Regions from separate parts of the Acidovorax bellezanensis genome, predicted to be linked through region 2. Evidence: predicted binding sites of a transcription regulator. Region 2 holds the regulator's gene; each other region holds the start of a gene.
The links. The regulator FNR, encoded in region 2, switches genes on or off when oxygen is low (the NO sensors DNR and NnrR bind a similar motif). The targets are predictions, from matches to a motif close to TTGATNNNNATCAA.

Region 1 (10,376 bases), on a different contig from region 2:
CCAGCGTCATGCGCCGCGCTTCTTCGCGCAGTGCGAACAGGGCGCTGCGCACCGGCAGGTCGGCTGGCGTCACCGTGCGCTCTACCCACAGCTCGGCCGGCTGCGCCGTGGTGTGGGGTGCCAGGCTGCCGTCGGCCAGTTGCACCACGTAGACGTCTTCGGCCGGCTCGCTGCCTTCGGCCGATGCCGGCAGCTCCCAGCCCAGGTCGGCGCCGCGCAGGAACTGGCCGTGGCGCGGGTGGCCGCTGTGGTGGATCAGCAAATGCGTGGCATTGCTCCAGGCGGCTTCGCCGGCCAGCTGCATGGCGGCCGGGCCGGGCTGGCTCAGGAACTGCTGGTCATAGCGTTCGTTGTCCAGAATCCAGCGGATCAGGCCCATGGCCAGAGCCAGGTCGGAGCCGGGCTTGACGGACAGCCAGCGGTTGTTGTCGCCAGATGCATGACTGGACGAGGTGGGCAGCAGGGGGGACACCACCACGTAGCGGTAGGTGTTCTCGGCGCGCGTGCGGGCCTCGGCCAGCTCGCGGCCCTGGCGCTGGAAAGGGTTGCCGGACTGCGCCGGGGCCGTGCCTATGAACAGGCCGAAGCGCGAGTTCGCCCAGTCGGGTTTGCCATGCGGCATGCCCGACAGATTGCCCAGCGCGGCGGCCGTGCCCACGCGGTAGCTCTGGCCGCAATAGGCGCCATGGTTGCTGAGGTTCACGGTGCCGAACGACTGCTGGGCAAAGCGGCGGATCAGCGGCGTGCGGCCTTCGTTGCTGGCGTCGGTGAACAGCAACTGGTTGGACTTGGGGCCGTATTCGGGGTTGTCGGCGTCTATCAAGGTCTCGACATCGCGGATGGCGCGCAGGCCGTCGACATGGCCTTCGCCAAACAGGTCGCCGCCTTCGCAGATTTCCGTGATCAGTTGCTCGAAGGAAATCGTCTGCCACTGGCCGCAGCCGCGCGGGCCCACGCGCTTGAGCGGAGCGAGTACGCGGTGCGGGCTTTTCTGGTGCTCGAGCATGGCCGAGCCGCGCGCGCAGGCGCTGGCGCGGCCTTCCAGACCGTTGTCGCCGCCGAGCTGGGCGTAGACCTCGCGCACCGGTGTTTCCATGGGCGCGGGCCGTGTGGTGGCCAGCGGGTGATAGGGGTTGCCGGCCACGCGCAGGATTTGGTTGTGGGCCGTGTCCACGCGCACGCGCACGCCGCACTGGGTCCAGCAGCCCAGGCAGCTCGATGGGCTCACGGTCTGGCCGGGTTGGGTCTGCAGCAGGCCGGTGGTCGGGTCGATGCGGAATTCGGGCTGCAGCGAATTGCCGCGCGTGGCGCTGGCCGTGGGCACGCCGGACGTGCCGGTGACCAGGCCCTTGCCGGCCTTGACCAGGGTTTCGCCATAGCCGGCCGCAAAGGCGGCCAGACCGCCCGCCGCCAGGCCGGAGCGCAGCAGCGTGCGGCGCTGGGTGTCGGGTGGGGTTTCGGGCGTGGAGGAGGGGGAATGCTTGTCGTTCATGGGGAATCCTGTGAGATGTCAGTTCGCGGTGCGGGCGGGAAAGCGCTCCAGCGCCCACAGCCCCAGGGTGGCCAGCGCCAGGCACAGGCCGAAGACGCCCAGCATGCCCATCAGGCCGTCGCCGCCCAGCGGCATGCGGTAGACATAGAGGCCCGCGCCGTACTTGGGCACGCCTTGCACGCCCATGAACAAGGCCCAGCGAAAGCCCCAGGCCGCGGCGGCCACGGTCAGGCCCAGCGCCAGGGTGCGGGCGGGGGAATGGGCCCAGCGCCGGGGCTGGCTCCACAGCAGCAGCACGGCGGTGCCCAGCAGCACCGACAGCCACAGGCTGGCGCGCCAGACCGGGAATTGGGCGTAGAGGCGGGTGGCGGCCTGGAACGAAGGCGTGTCCAGCGCCAGACCCGTGCCGGCCCAGATGCAGGCCACGGCCAGCAGCGCCGCGCTCAGGCCCAGGCCCAATCGGGCCAGCCAGGCGCGCACCTGGGCGTCGCGCCCCGCGGGCAGCCAGCAGCTGGCGATCAGCAGCGCACCCACGGCGGCCAGCCAGGCTGTCAGCGCCAGGTTCACCGGCACCCAGGGGTTGTTCCACAGCGGCCTGGCCTTGATCACGCTGATTTCCGCGCCGGTATAGACCACGATGCTCAGGGTGGACAGCAGAAGGGCCGCGCTCAAGGCGCGCATCCAGCCGGGCCGGCCCAGCCACCAGGCGGCGCACAGGCCCAGCGACAGGCCGACGAAGGCCGGCAGCAGCAGCGCGCCCACGGACATCCATGACCAGGGCGTGAAGTGGGCGTAGAAGTGCCAGAAGCGCGCGGGCTGGTGCAGGTCGGCCAGCAGCGAGACGGGCGCGGCCATGGCCGTGATGGCCAGCACCAGCATGGACAGCGGCAAGGCCTTGGCGGCCGGGTGGCCGGCCGGGGCCCAGGCGCCCCAGGCGGCCAGCAGGGCGGCGCCGGTAGCAATGCCCACCAGGAAGAAGTACTGCACGGCCCAGGGCAGCCAGGCCGCTTCGTAGGCGGGAGTCAACAATTCGATGATTTGCATGGGGATCCTTGGGGCTCAGCCATGGTCGGCCAGCAGGCGCACGCTGGACTGGCCGTCGACGCCGTCGACAAAGGCATCGGGCAGGCCGATGTAGAAGACATGGGGCTCGGTCTTGAGGCCGGGCTTGAGCACCTTGATCTGGTCCTTGCTGGCCGCCATGCGCTGGTTGATTTCGCTGTCGGCCTGATTCAGGTCACCGATCACGCGCGCGCCGCCCACGCAGCTTTCCACGCAGGCCGGCAGCAGGCCGGCTTCGAGCCGGTGCTCGCAGAAAGTGCACTTGTCGGCGGTCTGCGTTTCGTGGTTGATGAAGCGCGCGTCATAGGGGCAGGCCTGCACGCAGTAACCGCAGCCCACGCAGCGCTCGTTGTCGACCAGCACGATGCCGTCGGTGCGCTGGAAGGTGGCCTGCACGGGGCATACCGGCACGCAGGGCGGGTTGTCGCAGTGGTTGCACAAGCGCGGCAGGCTGACCATGGCCGGCGCGGCCATGCCGAGTGCGCTCACTTCGTACTGCAGCACGGTGGTGCGGAACTGGCCGATGGGCGGCAGGTTCTCCATGGAGCAGCTGACGGTGCAGGCCTGGCAGCCTATGCACTTGCGCACGTCGACCAGCATGCCGTAGCGCTTGCCCTCGGCGCCGGGGCGGCGCGCAGGCTGGCCGCCGGGAGCTTGTGCTGGCGCTGCCTGTGCACCGCCAGCCAGCCCGAAGCTGGTGGCCAGCGCGACCAGCTCCTGCAAGAAAGTTCGTTTGCTTTGGGGCTCGGCGGCCAGCGCCGATGCACCATTTCTGTCTGCCATATGGAGAGTCCCTGGATTGCTTTCCAGGGATTCTCATTTCAATAGGGTTTACGCTAGTTGATCTTTGTCAACATCGTAACCTATTGATTTTGTTGTGATTTTTCGAAAAACCTTTGATTGTTCAATCAAGGAATTAAGGGAGTATTAAGGCAGCGATGCCGTGTGCTGGCGCGTGCTCCACAGGCCCAGCATCACGCCGATCACCGCACCCACGGTGTTGGCCAGGACGTCGAGCGCTTCGGCGCTGCGGGTGAGCGTGAATTGCCATTGGCCCCATTCGATGGCCAGCCCCCAGGCCGCGCACAGGCCCACGATGCAGGCCGCGGTGGCCGAGCTGGGCCGCTCGGCGCGGCCCGCACGCACGCCGCGCCACAGCAGCCAGGCCAGCAGGGCGTGCATGCCCGCATGGGCCAGCTTGTCCTGATGGGGCAGGGGAAGGCGCAGCCAGCCGGTCGCTGGTCCGCCCGCTTCCTGCAGACAGCCCCAGGCCATGACCGCGGCCCAGCACAGCGCGGCCAGGCGCCAGCAGAGGGCTGTGCGGCGCGCAGCGCGGTCAGAGGGGGGTGAGGGCTGGATGGGCGTCGCCGCAGCGCTGCTAGGGTGTGGCAAAAGTCGTTTTCCAAAAAGCCAAGCGGCATTGAAGCCGCTTGGTGGTGTGGGAGGTTCAGCGGGTGCGCATCACGCACTCCGCTGAACGCTGGCTCGGCGCTTTCCGCGCCGTGCTTACAGCGTGCGGCCGAAGGGGCCGTCGGAGCCGACTTGCACCAGCTTCTTCTTGCCCTTGCCCGGCGTTGCCGCGGCCGGGGCCGTGCGGTCTTCGCTCAGGTTGGCGGCCTGGGCTTTTGCCGGGGCCTTGGCTGCAGGCTTCGCCGTGGCCTTCGTCGCAGGCTTTGCCGCGGGCGCTTTGGCCGGGGTCTTGGCGGCAGCCTTGGCTGGCGCTTTTGCAGCCGGCTTGGCCGCTGTCTTCACCGCTGCCTTGGCCGGGGCCTTGGCTGCAGCCTTCACAGCCGCTTTCGCTGGCGTCTTGGCCGCGGCCTTCACCGGAGTCTTGCGCGCAGCGGCGACCTTGGGCGCTTCGGCCACGCAGTCGGCGTAATAGCGCACCACGCCGGCTTCGTCCTCTTCCTCGACCAGGCCGTGGATGTCGGTTTCAAAGCCGGGGCAGACCTTGGCGAAATCGCGCGCGAACAGCAGATAGTCGACGATCTTCTTGTTGAAGACTTCGCCGGGAATCAGCAGCGGAATGCCGGGCGGGTAGGGCGTGACCAGGCCGACCGTGGTGCGGCCTTCGAGGCGGTCGATTTCCACGCGCTCGGTCTGGCGCTTGGCGATATGGGCGTAGGCGTCCGACGGCTTCATCGACGGCGTGAGGTCCGAGAGGTACATCTCGGTCGTCAGGCGTGCGATGTCGTACTTGGCGTACATCTGGTGCACGTGCTGGCACAGATCGCGCAGACCCATGCGCTCGTACTGCCGGTGCTGCTGGCAGAACTCGGGCAGGATGCGGTACATGGGCTGGTTCTTCTCGTAGTCGTCCTTGAACTGCTGCAAGGCCGTGAGCATGGTGTTCCAGCGGCCCTTGGTGATGCCGATGGTGAACATGATGAAGAACGAGTACAGGCCGGTCTTCTCGACCACCACGCCGTGCGCCGACAGGTACTTGGTGACGATGGACGCGGGAATGCCGGTCTTGTCGAAAGCGCCGTTGAGGTTCAGGCCGGGCGTGACGATGGTCGACTTGATAGGGTCGAGCATGTTGAAGCCGTCGGCCAGATCGCCAAAGCCATGCCACTTGGACGAAGGCTTCTTGCCCTTGGCCTTGGCGCGGAAAATCCAGTCTTCTGCGAAGCCCAGGCCTTCTTCGATGATGTCGTCCGGACCCCAGACCGTGAACCACCAGTCGTCCTTGCCGAACTCGTCCTCGACCTTGCGCATGGCGCGGCGGAAGTCCAGCGCTTCGGCCAGGCTTTCTTCCACCAGCGCGGTGCCGGCGGGCGGCTCCATCATCGCGGCGGCCACATCGCAGCTGGCGATGATGCTGTACTGCGGGCTGGTCGAGGTGTGCATCAGGTACGCCTCGTTGAACAGGTGGCGGTCGAGCTTCTGCGTCTGCGAGTCCTGCACCAGCACATGCGATGCCTGGCTGATACCGGCCAGCAGCTTGTGGATGGACTGCGTGGCGTAGACCACCGAGTGCTTGGGACGCGCACGCTTCTTGCCCATGGCGTGGTAGCTGCCGTAGAAGGGGTGGAAGGCCGCATGCGGCAACCAGGCTTCATCGAAGTGCAGGTTTTCCACGTAGCCGTCGACCATGCTCTTGATGGTCTCGGTGTTGTAGAGCACGCCGTCGTAGGTCGACTGCGTCAGCGTCAGCACGCGCGGCTTGACGGACTTGGCATCCACGCCCTGCAGCAGGGGGTTGGCGGCGATCTTGGCCTGGATGGTCTCGGGCTGGAATTCGCTTTGTGGAATCGGGCCGATGATGCCGAAGTGGTTGCGCGTGGGCTTGAGGAAGACCGGAATCGCGCCCGTCATGATGATGGCGTGCAGCACCGACTTGTGGCAGTTGCGGTCGACCACCACCACGTCGCCCGAGGCCACGGTGTGGTGCCAGACGATCTTGTTGGAAGTGGACGTGCCGTTGGTCACGAAGAAGCAGTGGTCGGCATTGAAAATGCGGGCCGCATTGCGTTCGCTCTCGCCGATGGCGCCGTTGTGGTCCAGCAGCTGGCCCAGTTCCTCGACGGCATTGCAGACGTCGGCGCGCAGCATGTTTTCACCGTAGAACTGGTGGTACATCTGGCCCACGGGGCTCTTCAGGAAGGCCACGCCGCCCGAGTGACCGGGGCAGTGCCAGCTGTAGGAGCCGTCTTCGGCGTAGTCCAGCAGCGCCTTGAAGAATGGCGGCTGAACGCCTTCCAGGTAATTCTTGGCTTCGCGGATGATGTGCTTGGCCACGAATTCGGGAGTGTCCTCGAACATGTGGATGAAGCCATGCAGCTCGCGCAGGATGTCATTGGGCAGGTGGCGGCTGGTCTTGGTCTCGCCGTGCACGTAGATCGGCACATCGGCGTTCTTGCGGCGCACTTCTTCAATGAACTTGCGCAGGCTCAGCACGATGGGATCCAGGCCCGAGCCCAGCGTGAACTCTTCATCGTCAATCGACAAGATGAACGCACTGGCCCGGCTTTGCTGCTGGGCGAACTGCGTCAGGTCACCGTAGCTGGTGACGCCAAGCACTTCAAACCCCTCGGTTTCGATGGCCTGCGCCAGGGCACGAATGCCCAGTCCCGAGGTATTCTCGGAGCGATAGTCCTCATCTATGATGATGATAGGAAAGCGAAATTTCATGCGCAGCCTCCGTTTACCGGGCTTAAAAAAACGAAACAGGCGCGAAGTGTAAGGAATATCCTTATTGCGCCTGTGAAAGCGGGACCTTATCACTACGTAACTGTGGTGAACTACAGACATTGGAACAGACAGGAGCAAGACGTATGGCGAGTTTCACGGTGTGGTGGCTGATTGCGGGGGTATTGGTGGTCGCCGAACTGCTCACGGGCACCTTTTATTTGCTGATGCTCACGATTGGCGCCATCGCGGGCGCGCTGGCAGCCCACCTGGGGGCCTCCGAGACCGTGCAAATCCTGTCGGCCGCCCTGTGCGGCGCGGCAGCCGTCGTGGGTTGCTATCTGGTGCGCAAGCGCCAGGCAATGCAGCAGCCCGCGGAAAGCAACCGCAGCATGAACCTGGACATAGGCGAATCGGTGCAGGTGGAAAGCTGGGCCGCGGACGGTACGGCCCAGGTGCGCTACCGCGGCGCCCAGTGGACCGTGGTGCTGCGGCCAGGCAATGCGGCCACGCCCGGTGCCTACCGTGTGGCCGAAGTCATCGGCAGTCGTCTGCTCGTCGACAAGCTGTGAGCGCCGCGCCGGCTCAGCGCGGCGCGGCATAATTTTTTTCAACCTCTTTGCAACAAGTCCCCTCGTGGGTCGGAGACACCATGGAAATTGCCATCATTCTTCTGGTCATTGCCGCGATATTCGTCGCGCGCTCGGTCAAGGTCGTGCCCCAGCAGAACGCCTGGGTCAAGGAGCGCCTGGGCAAGTACGCCGGCACGCTGACGCCAGGCCTGAACTTTCTGGTGCCTTTCATCGATCGCGTGGCCTACAAGCACAGCCTCAAGGAAATCCCGCTGGATGTGCCCAGCCAGGTCTGCATCACGCGCGACAACACGCAGCTGCAGGTCGACGGCATCCTGTACTTCCAGGTCACCGACCCGATGCGCGCCAGCTACGGCTCGTCCAACTACATCATGGCGGTGACGCAGCTGGCCCAGACGTCGCTGCGCAGCGTGATCGGCAAGCTTGAACTCGACAAGACTTTCGAAGAACGCGGCATGATCAATGCCCAGGTCGTTTCGGCCATCGACGAGGCGGCGCTCAACTGGGGCGTCAAGGTGTTGCGCTATGAAATCAAGGATTTGACGCCGCCCACGGAAATCCTGCGCTCCATGCAGGCCCAGATCACGGCCGAGCGCGAAAAGCGCGCGCTGATCGCCGCTTCCGAAGGCCGTCGCCAGGAGCAGATCAACATCGCCACCGGCGAACGCGAAGCCTTCATCGCACGCTCCGAAGGCGAGAAGCAGGCGGCGATCAACAACGCCCAGGGCGAAGCCGCGGCCATCATCACCGTGGCGGAGGCTACGGCCAAGGCACTGGAGCGCGTTGCCCTGGCCATTTCCCAGCCCGGCGGCGACCAGGCCGTACAGCTGAAAGTCGCCCAGAGCGCCGTCGAGGCCTATAGCAAGGTGGCCGCCGATGCGACCACCACGCTGATCGTGCCCAGCAACATGACCGAAGTCTCCGCTCTCATCACTTCGGCGATGAAGATGGTGCAAACCGGCAGCCACCGCAACTAATTTCAAGAAAATTGCGCAGTTCGCTTTTGGGGCAGGAAACTCTTGCTACAATTGCGGTCTTCGGAGAGGTGGATGAGTGGCTTAAGTCGCACGCCTGGAAAGCGTGTGTGGGTTTATCCCCACCGCGGGTTCGAATCCCGCCCTCTCCGCCAAAACACAAACCCCCGTCTAGCAATAGGCGGGGGTTTTCTGTTTTCTGGCTGCCGCGCTGCACCCAGGCCGGAAGAGGTGCCACTGCGGTTTTCCACTAGCCGCCGATGACAAGCTGGTTCCACGCAGGGCACCGCATGTGAATAATGGAATCCGTGGGTGAGACCGCTGCGGCGGGCTGCTCCCATTCATCTCCGACTCTCTTATTCCTCGACACGCCATGGCCACTCGCTTCGCCCTGATTCGATTTGCAGCCAGTTGCTTCCTGTGCCTGGCCGCCTCGTCGGCACCGGCGGCGACCACCGCGGAGTTGCTGCGCCTGACGGAGCAACTGGATCAATTGGACAAGATGGATTTCGACCAGGCGATCGACAAGGCCGGCGCATGCGTGCAGGCGCGTGACTTTGATTGCAGCGAAGCGCAATTGAAGATCGCGCGCAAGCTGGTGGTCGGCAGCGCGGCCAAGGAAACGCTGGGCCGCGCGGAAGCCCGCCAAAGGGAGGAGCGGGAAGCCGTGGAAGCGGAACGCCTGGCGCTTGCCCGGCGCCAGCGCGAGCTGGACGAACAAGAGCGTCGCCTGCAGGCCGCCGAGCGGCAGGCGGCGCGCGCGGCGGATGAAGGGTCCGGCATGAGCAGCGCGCAGGGGGCGGCGCTTTTTGGGAGCCTGCTGGCCCAGGCTTACAAGGGCCAGGCGGTGGCTCGCATGGCCGAGGCGGCGCAGGGTGAGCGCATTCGGCGACAGTTGGAGGCCAGCCGGGGTGACGTCGCCCGCAACCAGCAACGCTTTGCCGAAGAGCGGGCGCGGCTTGAGGCGCAGCGCGCACGACTGCAGCCAGCGTCGGTGCCGCAGCCCGTGCGCCAGCAGCCACCACCGCAGCGGGAGCCGGAGGCCGCCGCGGCGCAGCGCGCACCACAGGCGCCACGGCAGGAAGTCGATGTCCGCGCGGGTGCAAGCACCAGCGCACCAGGCCAGGAGCGTGCCGCGCAGAGCCAGGCCGCCGCCACTACCACTGCGCTGACGCCGGCAGGCAATGCGTCCGGCAGCAGGCCGTCGGCCGGCGCCACCGCCAGCGGGGCCGCAGCCCAGGACAGCCGCGTCAAGCTCCACGGCACGATGTATGTTGTCCACTATGCTGCGCTCAAGCACAGCCACGTCCGCAGCAAACAGGAAAAGATCAACCTGGTCGGGAAAATCACTCCCGTGCAATGGACTTATGACGTCCCCCGCGTTTCGCAGGATCAGCCGCCCAGCGGCCGGTGGGAGCACGTTCCCTTTCAGGTGAGCGATATGTTGCTCAAGATGATGCGGCCCCGATTCGGCGACTATTTGCGAAGTCAGTACACCATCTGTGCCGACGGCGTCCCCGCGCCCGACGGCTGCTACGGTACTGACCGCGAGAGCGCGTTTGGCGACAATGCGGCGCAAGTGCAGGAAAAGCTCAATGCCGGCTTGCGGGGCCTTTCCGCACCCATCACTCATGTCAACGGCCCCGACTACCCACCCAGCATCGCTTACCGCGAATGAGGGCTGCAATCGACTCTTGTGGGTGGCTCAGCGCTAGCCAAGCACCTGCCCCCTTCCATTGAAAGCCTGTCCATGCGAACTCGACTCCCGTACCTTGTGACTCGCGCCTGTGCAAGCCTCTTGCACCGCCGGTCAGCTCAGCGGACCATTGGAGTTCTGGGCCTTTGGCGTGAGCGTTACCGGGGTCGACGAGCGCATCAGAATCTCCCGCGAACTGTCCCACACCACGACCGTGATGGGCAAGCAGTCCGGTCCCTTGATGTGCTTTCGGCAGGGGGATGTGGTCAAAATCAACCCCTGTGACGTGAACTGATCCCACCCCACACTCCACCGAACATGAAAAAAGCATTCTCGACCACGCTTGCCACGCAGCTATTCTTGGCCGTGTTCTGGCCCCTCGGGGCCGCACAGGCCCAGCAGCCCGCCAAAAAACCGCCCGAACCCAC
Region 2 (10,376 bases):
CGAAGTGCTGGCCAAGGCCGTGGATGCGCCGGCCTGCGCGGCCCGCATCGGTGGCGACGAGTTCATGGCGCTGCTGCCCGGCACCGACGAGCGCGGCGCCCAGGCCTTGCAGGAGCGCATTCTGTCCCTGCTGGAGCTGAACAACCAGTTCTATCCCGGCCAGACCATCCATGTGTCCATGGGCCATGCCTGCGGCCAGGCAGGCGCATCCCTGGAGGCCGTGGTGCACCGCGCGGACCAGGCGATGTATGCGGACAAGGCCCGGTTCTACACCGAGCAGCAGCAGGACAGGCGGGCGGATGCGGGGGTGAGGGCTGACATCCGGGGAGCCCACAAAAATCCAGACCCAACCCGCTACGGTTGACGATGCAAGTGACGCTTGCAACCTCATTCGGCAGCCCATTCTCGAGTGTTGCGGCGATAACCACGGCGCAAACGCCCAGGTCCTCCAGGAATGGTTGCGCAAAAAAACGAGGGATTAGTGATGCGCATTCAGGAAATAGAGACCGAGCGATTGCGTCTTAGGCAATGGCAAGACTCTGACTACCCTTTGTTTGCGCGCATCAATGCAGACGTGGAGAGCATGCGCTTTTTCCCCGCGCCACTTACCGTTGAACAGAGCAATGACTTGGCGAGGTACTGTCGTGGCCTCATTGCGCAGCAAGGTTGGGGTGTCTGGGCTGTGGAGGAAAAGACGACGGCAAAGTTCATTGGCTTCACCGGATTGCACAAGCCTACGGATGAACTGCCGTTTACCCCATGCGTTGAAATTGCTTGGCGCCTTGCCAGAGCAGCATGGGGAAATGGTTTTGCAACAGAAGCGGCCAGTGCAGCACTCTCCTTTGCATTTGGTGAGTTGGCCCTGCCTGAAGTCGTTTCCTTTACAACCCTGACTAACGCAGCTTCCGAACGCGTTATGCAACGCCTGGGCATGAAGCGAGAGCCGCAAACGTTCGAACACCCGTCCTTGCCTTCGGGGCACCCCTTGCGTGAACATCTTTTGTATCGGGCCTACGCAGACGAACGGGCGTCAGATTTTGTATAACGATGCTCGCAATGCGAACGCAGCCAACGTCTGCCAAGGGTCGACTGCAGACGCTCGACCTCAACCCACCAAGGCGCCGTCCAGTCGATTGCCCGTTTCTCGACCGCTTGCCCAGCGTCGCACGGTGACAGCAACCAGTTGCCGCTGACTACCGCCTCTCGACAAGCTCGGCCAGCGCATCCAGGCAAGACTGCAGACTGTCCCACGCCGTGTCATGCCCCGCAGACAGGCGCAGCACGGCGCTCAGCCCCCTCGCCTGCATGTCCCAGGGCGTGAACGCGACGGGGCTCAGCGCGGCCTCCACGCCGCGCTCCTGCAGGCCGAGGTGCAAGGCCGCTGCGTCGTGGCTGCTGCATTCCAGCGTCACGATGCCCGAGGACGCATGCCGGCCGCTGCGATGGGCGCGAATGCCGGGCAGGCGGTCCAGGCCGTCGCGCAGCCAGTCGGCACGCTTTTGGATTTCGCTGTGTATGTGTTCCATGCCCAGGGCATTCCAGGCAGCGAGCGCGGCGCCCAGGCCCAGCCGCAAGGCCACGGAAGCTTCGGACTGCTCCAGGCGCCGGGCGTCCGCGCGGTAGGCCCAGCTATTGCCGGTTTGCCAGGGGCGCGAGAAATGGTCAGCGGTCAAGGGCCGCAGGCGTGGCAGAAAATCCGGGTGGACGTAGACAAAGCCCGTGCCACGCGGCCCGCGCAGCCATTTGCGGCCGGGCGCCGTCAAGGCCGCGCATTGCAATTGCCGCACGTCCACGGGCCACTGGCCCACCGCCTGGGCCGCATCCACCAGCAAGGGTACGCCCGCCTGGGCACACAGCGCGCCCACAGCTTCGGCCGGTTGAACCAGCGGGCTGTTCGCGGGCATCCAGGTGAGCACCACCAGGCTGGCAGGCGTGCGCAGCAGCGTTTCCAGCGCCTCCAGATCCACGGCACCGTCGGCGTCGCTGGGGATTTCCTCGACCTGCACGCCGTACTGGGCCGACAACTGCATCAGGATGCCCAGGTTGCCGCCCCACTCGCTGCGCGGGGCCAGAATGCGCCCGCCGCCGCTCCAGTCCATGGCGCTCACCACCAGGCTCCAGCCGTCGCTATTGCCCTGGGTCAGGGCGATGTCCCCGGGCTGGGCATGGATCGTTGCCGCAATGCCTTGGTACAGCTGCTCGATCTCGGTTTGCACCTGCCTTGCCGCGCCGTAGGCCCCGAGGGCCTGCTCGCGCTGGGCGTAGCCGTGCATGGCGTGGAGGGCTGCGTCCGGCAAAAGCCCGCAGGCGGCATGGTTCAGGTAATGCATTTCGGATGAAAAAAAATCGCCAGACACGCCGTTGGCGGCAACCGGCCTACTGCGGCCCGCGCCCCTCGGTCTGGCTGGCAATCCAGTTGTTCGTGGCATCCGGGCCCGCGCCCCAGTCGTCGTCGTGGGCCACGCCCTGGCTGCGCATGCGTTCGCTGAACGCTTCCGCCGGCAGACCGGGAGCGCACAGAAAGCCCTGGAAGAAATGGCAGTGCATGTCGCGCAGGCAGTCGCGCTGCGCGCAGGTTTCCACGCCTTCGGCGACGACTTCCATGCCCAGGGCCTGGCCCAGGCTGATGATGGCGGTGACGATGGCGCGGTCGCCCGCGTCGTGCGGCAAGCCGCGCACAAAGGACTGGTCGATCTTGATCTTGGCGATCGGCAGCTTCTTCAGGTAGCCCAGGCTGGAGTAGCCCGTGCCGAAATCGTCGATCACCAGGCCCACGCCCAGGTCGGCAATGGCGCGCACCCGGGCGGCCATTTCCTGCGCGTCCTGCAGCAGGATGCTCTCCGTGAGCTCCAGCTCCAGCAGATGGGCAGGCAGGCCATGCTTGACCAGCAGGCTCTTGAGGCGCTCGACAAAATCGGTCTGGCGAAATTCCAGCGCCGACACATTGACCGAGACCTGCAGCGGCAGGCCTTGCGTGCTCCAGTGCACGGCTTCACGGATCGACTCCTCGAGCACCCAGGCGCCGAGCGTGACGATGTAGCCCGACTCTTCGGCCATGGGAATGAAGACCGCCGGCGACACCACGCCGAACTCCGGGTCCGTCCAGCGCAACAGCGCTTCGGCCCCCATGATCTTGTTGCTGCCGATGTGCACCTGGGGCTGGAAATAGACCGCCATGCGGCCATGCTCCAGGGCCTGGCGCATGGCGTGTTCCAGCTTCATGCGCGACAGCAGGCCGGAGTTCATCTGCGGCTGGTAAAAGCTGTAATGCCCGCGCCCGCGTTCCTTGACGCGGTACATGGCCGTGTCGGCCTGCTTGATGAGTTCGTCCAGTGTGTCGCCATGGCTGGGGTACTGGGCCACGCCAATGCTGCACTGCACGGAGAAGCCCAGACCGTCGAGCAGGAAGGGGTGCAGCATTTCACGCAGGATGCGCTGGGCGACACTCGCCGCCAGCGCCTCGTCGCAGCCGTGCAGATACAGCACGAACTCGTCTCCGCCCAGGCGGCTGAGCAAGTCCACCGACCGCAGGCAGGCCTGCAGGCGCTCGGCGACCAGCTTGAGCACGCGGTCGCCAAACTGGTGGCCCAGCGAGTCGTTGATGATCTTGAAGTGATCCAGGTCGATGTACAGAATGGCGAACACGCCACCCGAGCTCTTCGCCTGCTCGATGGCCTGGGCGACATGGGTGGACAGGCTCAGCCGATTGGGCAGGCCGGTGAGCGCGTCGCTATAGGCCAGCTCTTCGATGCGCTGCTGGGCCTGCTGCTGCTGCGTCATGTCCCGCATGAAGCCTATGGTCTGGAACACGGAGCCCTGCGCATCGCGCAGCGCAACCCAGGACAAGCGCACGGCGCAGCGCTGCTGCCCGCCCTGCTCCAGCCAGAGATTGCCTTGCCAGAAACCGCCGCGGCGCCATTCATGGGCCGCCGACGCATACCAGTTGGCCGGCGTGCTGCCGCCAAAAAGGCCTTGCACCTCACGGCCCTTGCAGTCCTGCGCCGCCATCAGGCGCAGGCAGGCCGGATTGGCGCGCACCAGCCGGTGCTCGGCATCGGCAATGAAGATTGCATCCAGGCTGAACTCGAACACCCGCGCCGCCAGCTCCAGGCCGGCCTGCACTTCCACCTCGCGGGTGATGTCGCGGAACGAATGGATACGCCCTATGGGCGCACCACGCTTGAGCTGGGGCACGGAGCGCCGCTCTATGATCTGGCCGCCGTGCAAGGTCAGTACATCGGTGGCTTCGAGCAAAGGCTGGCGCTGCAGCTCCTCGAGCCGCTGCACATAGGCCGCGTGATCGCCCACCTTGTCGGCCATGTGCGTGAGCACCGCCGCATCGTTGCGCTGGACCAGCATGTCGGGCGGCAGCCCCCAGATCGCGGCGAGGCGGTGGTTGAACGCGCGGATGCTGCCATCCTGGCTGCACACCAGCATGCCGTCGGCGGCCGAGTCGAGCGTGGCCCGCAGATCGGACAGCAGGGCTTCGAGCTCCTGCTCGTTGTGCGCCTGCTCGCTGCGATCGAGCATGGTCATCTGTATCCATCCCGCCTCGCTGCCATCGGGGGAAGCGATGCGCTGCACGCGCTGCTCCACCGGTCGCAAGGAGCCATCGCGGCACAGCACCTGGGTCAGGGTTTGCGAGCCGGCGCGCCACTGGCCCTCGTCGTCCCAGAGGCACAAGTCCTTTGGCGTGGCGGCCAGGGCCTGCACCGGCATGCCCTGCATGGCCTGGCGTTCATAGGCCGTGAGCTTCTCGGCCGCGCGGTTGGCGAAATGAATGCACAGCGTCTCTTCGTCGATCAGCCAGACGGCCTCGAGCAACTCGTCCAGCGCCTGGTGCCACAGGGTTTCGAGCGATGGGGTCATCACGCAGCGCTCCCCGGGGCGCCAGGCTCCACGGCTCGTTCAAAGAAGTAGCAGATACGCTGCCGGGGCGACAGATAGCTCAGCGCCTCGCGCGGCAACTGGTCCGGTCGCAGACTGCGCCGAATACCGATGTCCGGGCTCATTTCCAGATCCAGCGGCCGCGCCTGCGCCAGTGGCACCTGCAGGTCGCAGACCAGCACCTGGGGCTTGAGCGGGCGGGACGAATTGACCGACACCACCATGGCGAAGCGCCCGTCCGCGAGCTGCACCACCGAACCCGGCGGATACACGCCCATCATCCGGATGAAGGCCCGCAAGATGGCCGGATCGAAGCGATCGCGGAACTGGGCGTACAGCATGGCCAGGGCTTCGTGCGGCGTCTGCCCTTCCTGCGCGAATTCCGGGTTGCACAGGCGGTCATAGCTGTTGACCAGACACAACACCTTGCCCGCCGTGCTCAGGTCTTCCTCGATCAAATGCAGGGGAAAGCCACTGCCGTCGGCGAACTCATGGTGCTGGGCCATGGCCGTGAGCACATCGCTGGACACGCCCATGCCCATGGCCAGGGCCACCGAATCGCCGACATGGCGCTCGTATTCTTCACGCGGCACGCGCCCGCCGGGCTTGCCATCCTTGCCGATGTCGTGCAACAAGGCCGCCATGCCCAGCTCGTACAGGCCGCCAGCATTCAGGCCCAGGACCTTGCCCAGCAGCAGGCTCAGCACCGTCACGTTCACCGGGTGTTCGGCCTGGCGGTTGCCCGAGCTTTCCGACAGCAGCCGAATCACCAGATCGCCCGCGGGCAGTACTTCCTCGATATAGCTGTCGACCAGACCATGGCTTTGCTCCAGGGCCTGCTGGGGCTGGGCGGCCGCACAGGCCTGCAAATGCGTGTACTCGCGTGCAGCGGCGCGAAAGCGCTCATTGCAGCGCGCCCACATCTGCGGGGACAGGGCTGCGGCCGCCTGCGGCTCCAGCGCTGCGATCTGCGGCGGCACGGGAGAGGCTGCGCCGACGACCTCGCCATCCGCTTCACCCGCAACCTCGTCCGAGGTCTCCGCGCCGAGTTCGGGATCGCTTCTGTCGGGGAAGTAGCGCACGGCTTCCAGACCCAGGGCCTTGACGGTGTTGAGCTGAACGTCTGAAACGATACGAAAGCTGTTGACGGGAAAAGGATGGCGCATCCAGCCGACTTCCAGCTGGATGTACATACCTACGCGCAACGAACGGGGATCAATCAGGACAGATGTGTTCACACTTGAAAGCAAGACAGTGCAAAAGTTGCACCACTGTCCGGTTGTTTCGACAATTATCGCCAGTTCTTGAACGGTTGAAACGTTTGCGTTATTTTTAGCACAAGTGGCGTATCAGCGACACCATAGCGAAGGCTTGTAGACCAGGTCCATCCACAGCGCCCAGCCGGCAACGCCAAACAGCATCAGTCCTGCGGCCCGGCTGCCCCAGTCGGCGCGCACGGTGTTCAGGTGCCGGCGCAGCCAGCCCCAAAGCCAGGGCGCGGCCAGCAGCCACAGCCCGCTGCCGACGGCAAAGGCCGCCATGGACAAGGCGCCGGCCGCGGCCCCGCCGCTGAGCCCCGCCACCAGCAAGGCCGAGTACAGCAGTCCGCAAGGCATCAAGGCCCAGACAAAGCCGGTGGCAAAGGTTCCGCCAGGCGCCGCCACCACCGGCTGCACGCGCCGCCACAGCGCGCGCCCGGCCGACTCTATCCAGGCCGGCTGGCGCGCCTGAACCATCATCAGGATGCCCCAGACCATGATGCCCAGGTGCATGAAGGTCCAGACCGGCTGCATCGCCGTGGTCTGGGCGTTCAGCCAGGCCAGGCCTTCCACGGCCAGCGCCGCCAGCGCCCCGAGGCTGGCATAGCCGGCGAGCCGGCCGCCATGGAACAGTGCAGTGCGTTGCCACAGCCGACTGCGCAGACCATGCACAGTGACCACGCTGGTGGCGCCCGGGCGCGACGTCACCACGGCGCAGGGTGCGGCGCACATTGCAAGACAATGGGGCCCGCCTACGAGGCCCATCACGGCAGAAGTCCAAACTAGCGAAAACAGCATCCGCTAGATGATCCTTGAAAACCGCGCTCGGTTCCTGTCGGCCTGCAAATAGCGGTCAAAAGTCATGGCTACTGCGCGCACGAAGTACCAGCCCATGGGCGTGACCCGCACGCTTTCCTCGCTGATCTCCACCAGGCCCTGCGCCTGCAGGCCGGCGAGCATTTCCAGCTCGGCGGCGAAATAGCGCCGGCCGTCGATCAACCAGGCCTGGTCCAACGCCTCGAACAGCAGCTCGCCCTGGCACATCAGCGCCATGATCACGGCGCGCCGTATCAGGTCGTCGCGGCCCAGGGCCAGCCCCCGCACCACGGGTAGCCGCCCCTGGTCGAGCAGGTCGTAATACTCATCCAGGGTCTTGGCGTTCTGGCTGTAGGTCGCGCCCACACGGCCTATGGCCGACACGCCCAGCGCGATCAGGTCGCAGTCGGGCTGGGTGCTGTAGCCCTGGAAATTGCGGTGCAGCCGCCCCTGGCGCTTGGCCACGGCCAGCGAATCCGTGGGCAGCGCGAAATGGTCCATGCCCACATAGACATAGCCCGCGGCCTGGAACATGGCGAGCGAGCGCGCCAGCATGCCGACCTTGGCGCCGGCGTCGGGCAAGGCCGCGGTGTCGATGCGCCGCTGCGGCTTGAAGCGCTCGGGCAGATGGGCATAGGCGTACAAGGCAATGCGGTCGGGCCGCAATTCGCACACCTGCGCCAGCGTGCGCTCGAACGATTCGGGCGTCTGGCATGGCAGGCCGTAAATCAGGTCCACGTTGACGGAGTCAAAGTCCAGCTCGCGCGCGGCCTGCACCAGCGCGAACACCTGCTCGGCGGGCTGCTCGCGGTGCACGGCCTTCTGCACCTGGGGATCGAAATCCTGCACGCCAAAGCTCAGGCGGTTGAAACCCAGCTGCGCCAGAAAGGCCAGGCGCTCGGGCGTCACCGTGCGCGGATCGACTTCGATCGAATACTCGCCGCCGGGCTGCAGCGTGAAATGGCTGCGCAGCAGGTCCATGAGTTCGGCCAGGCCCTCGTCGCTCAGGAAAGTGGGCGTGCCGCCGCCCAGGTGCAGCTGGCTCACCGTCTGACCCGGACCGCAATGCCGGGTGTGCAGCGCGACTTCGCGCGCCAGGTATTGCAGATAGGTCTGGGCGCGTTCGGCGTGACGGGTGACGATCTTGTTGCAGGCGCAGTAGTAGCACAGCGATTCGCAGAACGGGATGTGCACATACAGCGACAGCGGCCGCGCCAGGCCCACCGCGCCATTGCGGCGCTGTTTGAGCGCCAGTGTGTAATCATCCGGACCAAAGGCTTCCACAAACCGGTCTGCCGTCGGGTAGGAGGTATAGCGGGGGCCAGGCACGTCAAAACGCTGCAGCAACGCAGGGGTGAGCTCGGGGGGGGCTGCGGTCATGGTGTTTCCTTGGCTTTTCCCGACTGTGCCGCATCCCAATGCCTGCGTCCTTGATGTCGATCAAGACTTGCTCACCCACATGCTGCGACAATTTGATATATGTCAGCCATGACCTCGGGCCTGTGCGCTGTCGGCAGCCCATGCGACCGCCCCTTCCGTGTTATCCACCGCCAGCTTCGAGGTCCAGTCCCATGAATTTACAAACCATCAAAGCCTCCTGCTCCAACTGCAACCTGCGCGAACTGTGCCTGCCCATAGGCCTGAGCGACGAGCAAATGCAGCGCATCGACGACATCGTCGCCGTGCGCCGCAAGATCAAGCGGGGCGGCATGCTGTTTCACAACGGCGAGGCGTTTTCCTCGCTGTATGCGATTCGCACCGGCTTCTTCAAGACCAGCGTGGCCACCGAGGACGGACGTGACCAAGTGACGGGCTTTCAGATGGCGGGCGAAATCATCGGCCTGGACGGCATCGTCAACGACCACCACACCTGCGACGCGGTGGCGCTCGAGGATGCCGAAGTCTGTGTCATGCCTTTTGATCGCCTGGAAGATCTGTCGCGCGAAATCACGGTGCTGCAAAACCATGTGCACAAGGTCATGAGCCGTGAAATCGTGCGTGAGCATGGCGTGATGCTGCTGCTGGGCAGCATGCGGGCCGAGGAGCGTCTGGCGGCGTTTGTGCTCAATCTGGTGCAGCGCCTGCACACGCGGGGGTTTTCCCAGTCGGAGCTGGTACTGCGCATGACGCGCGAGGAAATCGGCAGCTACCTGGGCCTCAAGCTGGAGACCGTGAGCCGCACTTTCTCCAAGTTCGTCGACGACGGCATCGTCGAAGTCAAGCAGCGCCACATCCGCATTCTCGACACCGACGCGCTCAAGCGCATCGTGAACCATCAACGCGAGTGTGACTAAGCCCCTCCCCCGCTGATAAACCCCTTGCGCCCCGCTTTGACAAGCTCAGGGAGAACGGGCCAAGGGATACAGTCAGTTGTTCAGTCGAGCGCGGGAGCGCGGTGCCCGCCATTGACTTCCGCCGGCCCCATGCCCAGCAGGCAGGTCAAGCCGCTGGCAGCGCTGGTGACCAGCCAGAAGGCAAAGAAAGACAGGGTATAGAACGCCTGCCGGCCCCAGTTCAGGGTCTCGCCCCGCCACTGGATTTCGCTCGGATCGACCAGCCCGAACACCAGCATTTCCATCGCACAGGCGGCCAGAAAGGCCGGCCAGAGAATCCACATCAAGCGTTTTGCCAACATCAGGAACTCCTTGTGCCGCAGCAACGCTTTCATTCTGCAAGCAATCGAAGTCCCTGGCGCTGCGGAAAACCCGCGCATGGCCCGCTCAACGGTCGGTGGGCGCGTGCTCCGCGGGCGTTGCCGCATGGTTGCGGCCGGTGACGGCCGGTGCCAGGCTCAGATCGGGCTTGCCGGTCAGCGTCTGGTTGATTTCAATACCGTGGCGGTAGTAATCCGGGTCGATCACCGGGTCGGGGTTGGCCGCGGCGATCCAGAACGTGGCCAGACCAGCCACGACCACCACGGCCGGGCCGCCGACCACCATCCAGACAAAACCGAATTTCCACCAGGGACGGGGATCGTGTGCGGGTGCGTTGGAGGGAGTTTTCGACATGGGGTACTTTCAGATTTGCGTTTCAGGGGCTGCGCCTGAAACTGGCGCGCCCCAGCCAGGGGGCGCCGAGCAAGGGCCGCCCCGCAGCGAGGGCGCCGTCCCCCTCCACCGAAGGATGAGAGGGGGAAGCCGCGTCAGCGGCTCAGGGGGTGCCCTGCTTATGCGACAGGCTCCACACATAGGAGGCCAGCACACCGATCTGCTCGGGTGTCAGCTTGTCCTTTTGCGCCGGCATGTGGTTTTGCTTGCCGTTGTTGACGATGTCAATGATCGCCGCTTCACCCCAGCCGTGCAACCAGACGTCATCGGTCAGGTTGGGCGCGCCCAGGGCCTGGTTGCCCTTGCCGTCCATGCCGTGGCAGGCAGCGCAGGCCGTGAACTTGGACTTGCCCAGCGAAGCGCGCAG
Region 3 (10,376 bases), on a different contig from region 2:
TGAAACTGGCGCGCCCCAGCTCAGGGGCACCGAGGGGCATCAATCCAGCTGGCCCTGGCACACATACTTGGTGTGCAGGTAGTCGTCCAGCCCGTGCACCGAGCCTTCGCGGCCGTAGCCCGAGTCCTTGACGCCGCCAAAGGGCGCGGCTTCCGCGGCCAGCGCGCCTTCGTTGATGCCGACAATGCCGGCTTCCAGCGCATCGGCCAGGCGCCAGATGCGGCGCACGTCGCGCGAGTAGAAGTAGGCGGCCAGACCGAACGGGGTGTCGTTGGCCTGGGCGATGACTTCGGCTTCGTCCGAGAAGCGCGTCAGCGGCGCGACCGGGCCGAAAGTCTCTTCGAGCGCGCAGGCCATGGTTGCATCGGCGCCGGCCAGCACCGTGGGCGCGAAATAGTTGGCGCCCAGCGCGGGCAGGCGCGTGCCGCCGGTGAGCACCACGGCGCCGCGCGCCACGGCATCCTGCACATGGCGCTCGATCTTCTCGACGGCGCGCGCATTGATCATGGGGCCGATCTGCGAGGCCGGATCGCTGGCCGGGCCGACCTGCAGCGCGGCCACGCGGGCCACGAGCAATGCCGCAAAGCGGTCGTGCACGGCTGCGTGCACGAACACGCGGTTGGGGCAGACACAGGTCTGGCCGCCGTTGCGGAACTTGGCCGCCATCAGGCCTTCGACCGCGGCTTCAAGGTCCGCGTCCTCGAAGACGATGAAGGGCGCATTGCCGCCGAGTTCCAGCGAGAGTTTTTTCAGCGTGTCGGCCGAGCGGCGCGCCAGGTGCTTGCCCACGGGCGTAGAGCCGGTGAAGGTGATCTTGCGCACGCGCGCATCGTCCAGCCAGGCGTCGACGACTTCGGGCGTGCGTTCGCGCGACGCAGTCACGATGTTGAGCACGCCAGGCGGTACACCGGCCTCCTGGGCCAGCGCCACCAGGGCCAGCGAAGTCAGCGGCGTGTCTTCGGCGGGCTTGCAGACCACGGTGCAACCCGCGGCGAGTGCCGGGGCGATCTTGCGCGCGATCATCGCGGCGGGGAAGTTCCAGGGCGTGATGGCGGCAACCACGCCCACGGGCTCCTTGAGCGCGAACATGCGCCGGCCGGGCACAGGTGCTGGAATCACCTCGCCATTGGCGCGCGTGGCCTCTTCGGCAAACCACTCGATGTAGCTGGCCGCGTAGCTGACTTCGCCGCGGCCTTCGGCCAGGGGCTTGCCTTGCTCGCGCGAGATCAGCCGGCCCAGGTCTTCCTGGTGGGCGAGCACGAGATCGTTCCAGCGCTTGAGAATCTGCGCGCGCTGCTTGGCCGGCGTCTTGCGCCATGCGGGAAAGGCCGCATGCGCGGCATCGACGGCGGCGCGTGCGGCCTGGCTGTCGCCGTCAGGCACTTGCGCGATCACGGCGCCGGTGGCCGGGTCGGTCACGTCGAAAGTGGGGCCGAGATTTTGCCATTCGCCGGCGATGAAATGGGCTGTGCGTTGCAGGTCGGGGCGCGAAAGAGTCAAGGGCATGGCTTGGGGGCAATCAAAATAATGGAAAGAGGAGGCGATCAGCTCACGATACCCAGGTGCCATGGCACGAACTCGTGGTCGCCCAGGCCCAGCAGCTCGCTCTTGGTCGGCTCGCCCGAGGCATGCCACAGGATCTGCTCGAAAATGCGCTGACCCAGTTCGGGCACGGACAGCTCGCCGTCGATCACCACGCCGCAGTTGATGTCCATGTCTTCTTCCAGGCGGCGGAACATGGGGGTGTTGCTCGCCAGCTTGATCGTCGGCGCGGGCTTGCTGCCGAACATCGAGCCGCGCCCGGTGGTAAAGCAGATCAGCTGCGCGCCGCTGGCGATCTGCCCGGTCACGGCCACGGGGTCGTAGCCCGGCGAGTCCATGAAGACGAAGCCGGGCTCGGTGATGGGTTCGGCGTACTCGTAGACGGCGCGCAGCGGCGTGGTGCCGCCTTTCATCGCCGAGCCCAGCGATTTCTCGAAGATGTTGGCCAGGCCGCCGGCCTGGTTGCCGTGGCCCACCACGCCATTGAACTGCGCGTTCTGGCCGGCCGCATAGCGCTCCCACCAGGCCAGGCGATCGAGCAGCTTCTGGCCGATTTCCGGCGTCGCGGCGCGGCGCGTGAGCATGAATTCCACGCCGTGGATTTCCGGCGTCTCGGACAGGATGGCCGTGCCGCCGTGGCGCACCAGAATGTCCATCGCGGCGCCGAGCGCGGGGTTGGCGGTGATGCCCGAGAAGCCGTCGGAGCCGCCGCATTCGAGGCCGATCTTGAGGTGCGCGGCGCTGACGCGCGTGCGCTTTGCTGCATTCGCTTCGGGCAGCATTTCCTCGATGGCGCGGATGCCGGCCGCTATGGTCTGGCGCGTGCCGCCCACGTCCTGCATCACCAGGGTGCGCATCAGGCGACCGGCTTCCAGGCCTTGCGAATCGACCAGGGCTGCGACCTGGTTGCGCTCGCAGCCCAGGCCCACGATGAGCACGCCGGCCAGATTGGGGTGGCGCGCATAGCCCGCCAGCGTGCGGCGCAGCACGTCGAAATGTTCGCTGGGCGACGACATGCCGCAGCCGCTGGTCTGCGCGAAGGCGGCCACGCCGTCGACGTTGGGAAACGCGGCCAGGCGCTCGGGCGTGAAGTGCGCGGCGATGCGCGTGATCACCGTGGACGAGCAGTTCACCGACGACAGGATGCCGATGAAGTTGCGCGTGCCCACGCCGCCGCCGGGGCGCTCGAAGCCCATGAAAGTCGCGCGTTCGGCTTCCGGCACAAAGTCCACCGGGCGCACATCCTCGCAGAAGGCCGGATCGCGGTAGCTGTCGACCAGGGTGAGGTTGTGGCTGTGCACATAGTCGCCGGCCTGCAGGTCGCGCGAGGCCACGCCAATCATGGTGTCGTACTTCAGCACTTGCTCGCCGGCCGCGATGGCGCGTGCCGCGATCTTGTGGCCCGCGGGAATCTGCGCCCTGGCGCGCACGCCGAATTCGGCGATCACCTCGCCCAAGGCAATGACGGTCTTGGCGACGAGAACGTTGTCGTTCGGGTGCAGGCGAAGCAGGGAGCTGTGGTTCATGACAAATGGGGAAGCGGCAAGCGAAGGGGTAGAGGCCAGGTCCGATGAAGAAGGGCTTCAGCCCTTCGCCATCAGTTCCTTGAGGTTGAGCTTGCGTATCAGTTCGGTCTCTTGCTGGTAGACGGTCTGGATGTACTTCTGGTAGTCGGGGCCGTCCTGGTACATGACGGGCGCATCGATGCTTTCGGCCACCTTGCGGAATTCCTCGCTGTTGACGGCCGCGCGGAAGGCATCGCGCAGGCGCTTTTCGACGGCGGGCGGCAGGCCCTTGGGTGCACCGATGCCGTTGGGCGCTTCCACCACCACGTCGAAGCCCAGTTCCTTGAGCGTGGGCGTGTCCTTGAAGCGCGGCGTGCGCGCCTCGCCCCAGGTGGCCAGCAACTGCATCTTGCCGGCTTCGACATGCGGCGCCCAGGAGCTGCTGTCGGCCAGCAGATCGACCTGTCCGCCCAGCACGTCCTGCAGCGCCGCCGAGCCGCCCTTGTAGGCGATGGCGTTGAACTTCACGCCCGCGGCCTGTGCGAACTGCTCCATGCCCACGTGGGTGGCGCCGCCGATGCCGGCGTGCGCATAGGTGACGACGCCGGGCTGGGCCTTGGCCTTGGCCACCACGTCGCGCAGCGACTTGAAGGGCGAGCGTGCGGGCACGGCAATGCCGAAGGTCTGGCCCGAAGTCCGGGCGAGGTAGGTGAAGTCCTTGAGCGGGTCGAGCTGCACCGTGCCCAGTTGCGCAAAGCGCGTCACCGAGATCGGGATCTGGCCTATGGTGTAGCCGTCGGGACGGGCCGAGGACAAGGCCTTGGTGCCGATCATGCCGGAGGCGCCGGCGCGGTTTTCGAGCGCAATGGGCTGACCCAGTTCGCGCGCCGCGATCTGGCAAATGATGCGCATGGAGCGATCGGCCGTGCCGCCCGCGGGCCACGGACAGATGAAGGTGATGGGGCGCTCGGGGTACTCGGCGGCGAACACGCGCGCTGGCGCAGCGGTCAGGGCAGCGGCACTGAGGCCGCCAAGCACGATTTGGCGCCGTGCCATGGAACGGGGTGTCTTCATCGTTGTCTCCGATTGATTGTTGTTGGGTCAGCCCCGCGGATTATTCTGAAGATAATGATTGCATTCCAATGAAATAGCGGACTCTCTTCATAACTTCCAAGTTATGAAGTGAAAAGCCGTGCCTGCCGCCCATGAGCCAGATCGATCGCGTTCTTCGTTCCAACCTGAAGCTGCGCCACCTGCAATTGCTGGTGGCGCTGGACGAGTTCCGCCACCTCGGGCGGGTGTCGGAGTTTCTGTCCATCACGCAGCCCGCGGTGTCCAAGATGCTGGCGGAGATCGAGAAGATGTTCGCGTTGCAGCTGTTCGTGCGCTCCACGCGCGGCACCGAGCCTACGCCCAGCGGCGTCACCGTGGTGCGCTTTGCCCGTTCGGTGCTCGCCGACTACCAGCGCACGCGCGACGAGATCGATGCGACGGCCAGCGGCGGCGTCGGCCGGACCAGCGTGGGCGCGATGGTGGTGGCCCTGCCCAGCCTGCTGATGCCGGCCATCCTGCGGGTCAAGCAGCGATCTCCGCTGACCACGGTGATGGTGGAGGAGGGCGATCTCACGCGGCTGCTGCCCCGGCTGCGCGTGGGCGAGCTGGACTTGATCGTGGCTCGGCTGGAGCCCGGCTACGCGTCGCCGGACCTCGAGACCGAGTCGCTCTACGCCGAGCCCATGTGCATCGTGGTGAGTCCCGAGCACCCCCTGGCCGGGGCCGCCAGACCCAGCTGGACCATGCTCGCCGGCCTGCCCTGGGTCGTGCCTCCGCCATGGGCTTCCTCGCGTTCCAAGCTGGCCCAGATGTTCTACAAGCACCACCTGGTGCCGCCGGTGGACATCATCGAAACCTCGTCCTTTCTGGTCACGCTGTCGAGCATGCAGCAGCGGCCCGCGATCGGCTTTCTCGCGCGCAGCGTCGCGGAGCACTTCGAGCGCCAAGGACTGCTGTGCATCCTCAAGCTCAAGGTGCCGATCGAGCTGCCGCATGTGGGCATCATCACGCTGCGCGGGCGGGCGAAAACGCCGGCCAGTCAGCTGCTGGTGGACAGCTTGCGCGAAACGGCGGCGGCAGCTTAGTCCTGGGGGGCGTTCTCCGGCGGGCCGGTTTCAGTCACAACATTCGCAATGAGAATCAGTCCTGAATCGTTCCGGGAATGAGTGCTTGCAAGGCTGCCGGATGCTGGGGTTAAATGTGTCTGAATGCGTACGGCCTTTGCCATTTCGCGTGCGCATGGCCTGGAGTTGATCCAGGTCAATGACTGGGAGCTACCCCGGTCTTAGCATCCTGGTATCTCGCAATATCAGCTGCGACATGGTGCATGGAACGTCGCAGTGGAGCAGCCACTCGGCGGCGTGGCAACCATCTGCAGCGCTACAGGGGCTTGTCCAGGCCCCGGAAACGGTGGATCCATGTCTGATCGTCAGTTCCCATCGAGCGCCAAGCAGGAGTTGCGCAGCTTTGCGTTCCTGGCCATCGTGGTGGCGCCTGTCCTGGCCGTGGGCATCATCGCCGCCTACGGTTTTCTCGTCTGGTTTTATCAGATGTTTTCCGGTCCTCCGCATGTCTGAAGCAGCACATGCCAAGCCGGATGACATCCATATCGCCAGTCTGGTGGTCCATGTGATGCCGCAGGCGCTGTCCAGCGTGGAGCAAAGCCTGCGGGGCGTGGAGGATGCGCAGGTGCACGGCACCCATCCCGACGGCAAGCTGGTGGTGACCCTCGAAGGCCCCAGCGGCGGCGCCATCCTGGACAAGGTGGCGCAGATACAGCAGATAGATGGCGTACTCAACGTCTCTCTCGTCTATCAACACGCCGAGCCTCGGCACTTTCTGAACCAGGAGGTCGTCAATGACCAGCACTCGGCGTGATTTTGTTCGTCAATCCGCGGCCGCGGCCGCAGGGGCCGTGGCAGGGATTCCCATTCAGGCGATGTCCCAGCAGGTGGCAGGCAGCGCGAATGCCCAGCTGACCTGGTCCAAGGCACCTTGCCGTTTCTGCGGTACGGGCTGCGGCGTGATGGTGGCCGTCAAGGACAACCGCGTGGTGGCCACGCAAGGCGATGCCGAAGCCGAAGTGAACCGCGGTCTCAATTGCGTCAAGGGCTATTTCCTGTCCAAGATCATGTACGGCGAAGACCGTCTGACCAAGCCCATGCTGCGCATGAAGAACGGCAAGTACGCCAAGGACGGTGACTTCCAGCATGTGTCCTGGGACATGGCTTTCGACGTCATGGCCGAGCAGTTCAAGAAGGCGCTCAAGGACAAGGGCCCGACGGCCGTGGGCATGTTCGGCTCGGGCCAGTGGACGGTGTGGGAAGGCTATGCCGCCTCCAAGCTGTTCAAGGCGGGCTTTCGCTCGAACAACATCGACCCCAATGCACGCCATTGCATGGCGTCGGCGGTGACGGGTTTCATGCGCACTTTCGGCATGGACGAGCCCATGGGCTGCTATGACGACATCGAAGCCACCGATACCTTCGTGCTGTGGGGCTCGAACATGGCGGAGATGCACCCGGTGCTCTGGACCCGCGTGACGGACCGCCGCTTGAGCGCGCCCAACGTGAAGGTGGCCGTGCTGTCCACGTTCGAGCACCGCTCGTACGAACTGGCCGATCTGGAACTGACTTTCAAGCCCCAGAGCGACCTGGTGATCCTGAACTACATCGCCAACCACATCATCAAGACAGGACGGGTCAACAAGGACTTCGTCTCCAAGCACTGCAATTTCAAGATAGGTAATACCGACATCGGCTACGGATTGCGCCCCGAGCACCCGCTGCAGCAGGCGGCCAAGAACGCCGGCGATCCCAACGGTGCCAAGCCCGCGACGTTCGAGGAGTACGCCCAATTCGTCTCGACCTACACGCTGGAGCACACGGCGGAAATGACCGGCGTGCCGGCCAATCGCCTGCTGGCCTTGGCGGAGCTGTACGCGGACCCGAATCGCAAGGTCATGTCGTTCTGGACCATGGGTTTCAATCAGCACACCCGCGGCACCTGGGCCAACAATCTGGTCTACAACATCCATTTGTTGACCGGCAAGATCTCCACGCCGGGCAACAGCCCGTTCTCTCTGACGGGTCAGCCCTCGGCCTGCGGTACGGCGCGCGAGGTGGGTACTTTCTCGCACCGCCTGCCCGCGGACATGGTGGTCACCAACCCCGAGCACCGCAAGACCGCCGAGAAGCTGTGGAAGCTGCCCGAAGGCACCATTCCCGCAAAGCCGGGCTATCACGCCGTGCAGCAGAACCGCATGCTCAAGGACGGCAAGCTCAATGCCTACTGGGTGATGGTGAACAACAACATGCAGGCCGGCGCCAACCTGGCGCAGGAAGGTTATCCGGGCTATCGCAACCCCGAGAACTTCATCGTGGTGTCCGATGCCTACCCGACGGTGACCGCCGTGGCGGCCGATCTGATCCTGCCGACGGCCATGTGGGTGGAGAAGGAAGGCGCCTACGGCAATGCCGAGCGCCGCACCCACTTCTGGCACCAGCTGGTCAAGGCGCCGGACGAAGCACGCTCTGATCTGTGGCAGCTGATGGAGTTTTCCAAGCGCTTCAAGATCGAGGAAGTCTGGCCCGAGGAATTGCTGGCCAAGAGCCCCCAGCTGCGGGGCAAGACCTTGTTCGATGTGCTGTACCGCAACGGCCAGGTCGACAAGTTCCCGGCATCGCAGACCGACCCCGCCTACGAGAATGACGAAGCCAAGCACTTCGGCTTCTATGTGCAAAAAGGCCTGTTCGAAGAGTACGCCGCTTTTGGTCGGGGGCACGGCCACGACCTGGCGCCGTTCGACGAGTACCACAAGGTGCGCGGCCTGCGCTGGCCCGTGGTCAACGGCAAGGAAACGCGCTGGCGCTACCGCGAAGGCACGGACCCGTACGTGAAGGCGGGCACGGGCTTTCAGTTCTACGGCCACAGCGACGGCAAGGCCGTGGTCTTTGCGCTGCCCTATGAGCCGCCGGCGGAAGCCCCTGACAAGGAGTTTCCGTTCTGGCTGTCCACGGGCCGTGTGCTGGAGCACTGGCACTCGGGGTCCATGACCCGGCGCGTGCCAGAGCTGCACCGCGCCGTGCCGCATGCGCTGTGCTACATGCACCCTGAAGACGCGAAGGCTCTGGGTCTGCGCCGTGGCAGCGAAGTGGAGATTGCCTCGCGGCGTGGCGCGATGCGCTCGCGGGTGGAAACCCGGGGCCGCAACAAACCGCCCCGCGGTCTGGTCTATGTGCCCTGGTTCGATGCGAGCCAACTGATCAACAAGGTCACGCTGGATGCCACCGATCCGATTTCATTGCAGACGGACTTCAAGAAGTGCGCAGTGAAACTGACCAAGGTCTAGCCATAGGAGTGTGGATCATGCAATTCATTCGTACTTTGGGCCTGTTGCTGCTGCTCGGCGTGGGTGCCGCGTCGGCACAACCGGTGAGCCAGCATTTCTATGACAAGGCCCGCGGCCCCACGCCTATCCTGGAGTCCGCCAAGCCTCCGGTGCTGGGCAATGCCATCAACGACGACGTGCGCCGCACGCGCAACTACGCGATGCAGCCGCCCATCATTCCGCACCGGGTCGACGGCTACCAGGTGGACAAGAATTTCAACAAATGCCTGGATTGCCATGCACGCAGCAAGGCGGAAATCTACCAGGCCGTGCCGGTGTCGATCACGCACTACATGACCCGCGATGGGGACATGCTGGCGCAGGTCTCGACGCGGCGGTATTTCTGCATGCAGTGCCATGTGAGCCAGGAGCCGGTGCGGCCCCTGGTCAACAACACCTTCATGGACGTGGACGCGCTGATGCTCCAGTCCGCGCGCAACTCCTCGCCTGGCAATGGCAAGCCACAGAAGAAAAACTGACGCGGCCCGTTGCTGCAAAAGGTTCGCACCATGATGACTCTTCTCAAGCGCTACTGGGCGGTGATCCGCCGCCCCAGCGTGCACTTCAGCCTGGGCTTTCTGACCATAGGCGGCTTCATTGGCGGCATTCTTTTCTGGGGTGCCTTCAATACGGCCATGGAGCTCACCAACACCGAGAAGTTCTGCACGGGTTGCCATGAAATGCGCGACAACGTGTTTGCCGAACTGCAAAGCACCATCCACTACACCAACCGCTCGGGCGTGCGTGCCGTGTGTTCGGACTGCCATGTGCCGCACAACTGGACCGACAAGATCGCCCGCAAGATGCAGGCGTCGAAGGAAGTCTGGGGGAAGATCTTCGGCACCATCAGCACGCCGGAAAAATTCCAGGCCAAGCGCCTGGAACTGGCCCAGCATGAATGGTCGCGGCTGAAGGCCAACGACTCGCTGGAATGCCGCAATTGCCACAACTACGACTCCATGGACTTCACGCGCCAGAGCCTGCGGGCGCAGAACATGCATGCGACTTATCTGGCGAACAAGGAAAAGACCTGCATCGACTGCCACAAGGGCATTGCCCACAGGCTGCCGCATATCCCGCCGGGGCAGGGCCCCAGTGACAGTCCGGGCCAGATGGTGCCCGCGCCCGTGGCGTCCGCGGCTGGCAAGCAATAACTGCATGGGAGGCGTCGCTTTTTCTTCTCTCCATCTTGCGGTTTCCGGCTGGGGCTGTGTGCGCAACGGCCGCGTGCTGTTTCGCCAGCTTGCGTTTGAACTGGCTTCAGGCCAGGCCTTGGTCCTCAAGGGACGCAATGGCGCGGGCAAGAGCACGCTGCTGCGCAGCCTGGCTGGATTGTTGCCGTGGCGTGCCGGGGCGCTTTCCTGGGGCGGCCAGTCCGTGCGCACCAGCGACGCTGCGTACCAGCAGCAACTGGCCTATCTGGGACACCAGGCGGGCATGTCGGATGCCTTGACGGGGCTGGAGAACCTGCAGTTCGCGCTGGCCATGGGCGGCATTGCCTGGAACCCCGCGCAGGCGGCGCCGGTCTTGCGCGCCTTGGCCTTGAACGAAGTGGCGTCACGCCCGCTGGGACGCCTGTCGCAAGGACAGCGGCGGCGCCTGGGGCTGGCCAGGGTGGTGTTGAGCGAACGCCCGGTCTGGCTGCTCGATGAGCCCGACAGCTCCCTGGATGACGCAGGCGGCGCGTGTCTGGGACAGGTCCTGACCGCGCATCTGGCCGCGGGCGGGATGGCTGTCGTGGCCACCCACCATGGCCTGGCGCTGCCACAGGCCCTCACGCGCACGCTGGATTTGTCGGCGCCGCGGGAGACGACATGCTGAAGGCCGTGTGCCTGCGTGAAATACGGCTGGCGGCGCGGCGGCCCGCGGATGCGCTCAGCGGACTG

Region 1: a site for FNR is predicted at 3,395-3,408, ahead of dsrO (sulfate reduction electron transfer complex DsrMKJOP subunit DsrO). Genes of this name have one in related genera too.
Region 3: a site for FNR is predicted at 5,351-5,364, ahead of napE (periplasmic nitrate reductase, NapE protein). Genes of this name have one in related genera too.

The regions. Positions count from the first base shown of each region.
Region 1 covers NZ_JAODYH010000002.1:78,756-89,131, reverse strand. The annotation lists gene N0K08_RS03150 (tetrathionate reductase subunit A) at 1-1,492, opposite strand, end outside; gene nrfD (NrfD/PsrC family molybdoenzyme membrane anchor subunit) at 1,511-2,536, opposite strand; gene dsrO (sulfate reduction electron transfer complex DsrMKJOP subunit DsrO) at 2,552-3,337, opposite strand; gene N0K08_RS03135 (VanZ family protein) at 3,482-3,946, opposite strand; gene N0K08_RS03130 (arginine/lysine/ornithine decarboxylase) at 4,061-6,688, opposite strand; gene N0K08_RS03125 (NfeD family protein) at 6,832-7,257, shown strand; gene N0K08_RS03120 (SPFH domain-containing protein) at 7,338-8,255, shown strand; tRNA gene N0K08_RS03115 (tRNA-Ser) at 8,318-8,407, shown strand; gene N0K08_RS03110 (hypothetical protein) at 8,626-9,930, shown strand; gene N0K08_RS03105 (tetratricopeptide repeat protein) at 10,267-10,376, shown strand, end outside.
Region 2 covers NZ_JAODYH010000006.1:16,101-26,476, reverse strand. The annotation lists gene N0K08_RS13565 (sensor domain-containing diguanylate cyclase) at 1-364, shown strand, start outside; gene N0K08_RS13560 (GNAT family N-acetyltransferase) at 455-1,045, shown strand; gene N0K08_RS13555 (aminotransferase class V-fold PLP-dependent enzyme) at 1,194-2,330, opposite strand; gene N0K08_RS13550 (sensor domain-containing protein) at 2,377-4,869, opposite strand; gene N0K08_RS13545 (HD-GYP domain-containing protein) at 4,869-6,125, opposite strand; gene N0K08_RS13540 (sulfite exporter TauE/SafE family protein) at 6,237-6,944, opposite strand; gene hemN (oxygen-independent coproporphyrinogen III oxidase) at 6,948-8,342, opposite strand; gene fnr (fumarate/nitrate reduction transcriptional regulator Fnr) at 8,534-9,256, shown strand; gene N0K08_RS13525 (hypothetical protein) at 9,337-9,597, opposite strand; gene N0K08_RS13520 (FixH family protein) at 9,683-9,970, opposite strand; gene ccoP (cytochrome-c oxidase, cbb3-type subunit III) at 10,113-10,376, opposite strand, start outside.
Region 3 covers NZ_JAODYH010000003.1:265,955-276,330, reverse strand. The annotation lists gene N0K08_RS04855 (NAD-dependent succinate-semialdehyde dehydrogenase) at 40-1,506, opposite strand; gene N0K08_RS04850 (UxaA family hydrolase) at 1,545-3,068, opposite strand; gene N0K08_RS04845 (tripartite tricarboxylate transporter substrate binding protein) at 3,126-4,121, opposite strand; gene N0K08_RS04840 (LysR family transcriptional regulator) at 4,253-5,185, shown strand; gene napE (periplasmic nitrate reductase, NapE protein) at 5,519-5,677, shown strand; gene N0K08_RS04830 (chaperone NapD) at 5,670-5,978, shown strand; gene napA (periplasmic nitrate reductase subunit alpha) at 5,959-8,451, shown strand; gene N0K08_RS04820 (nitrate reductase cytochrome c-type subunit) at 8,469-8,969, shown strand; gene N0K08_RS04815 (cytochrome c3 family protein) at 9,000-9,644, shown strand; gene ccmA (cytochrome c biogenesis heme-transporting ATPase CcmA) at 9,649-10,311, shown strand; gene ccmB (heme exporter protein CcmB) at 10,305-10,376, shown strand, end outside.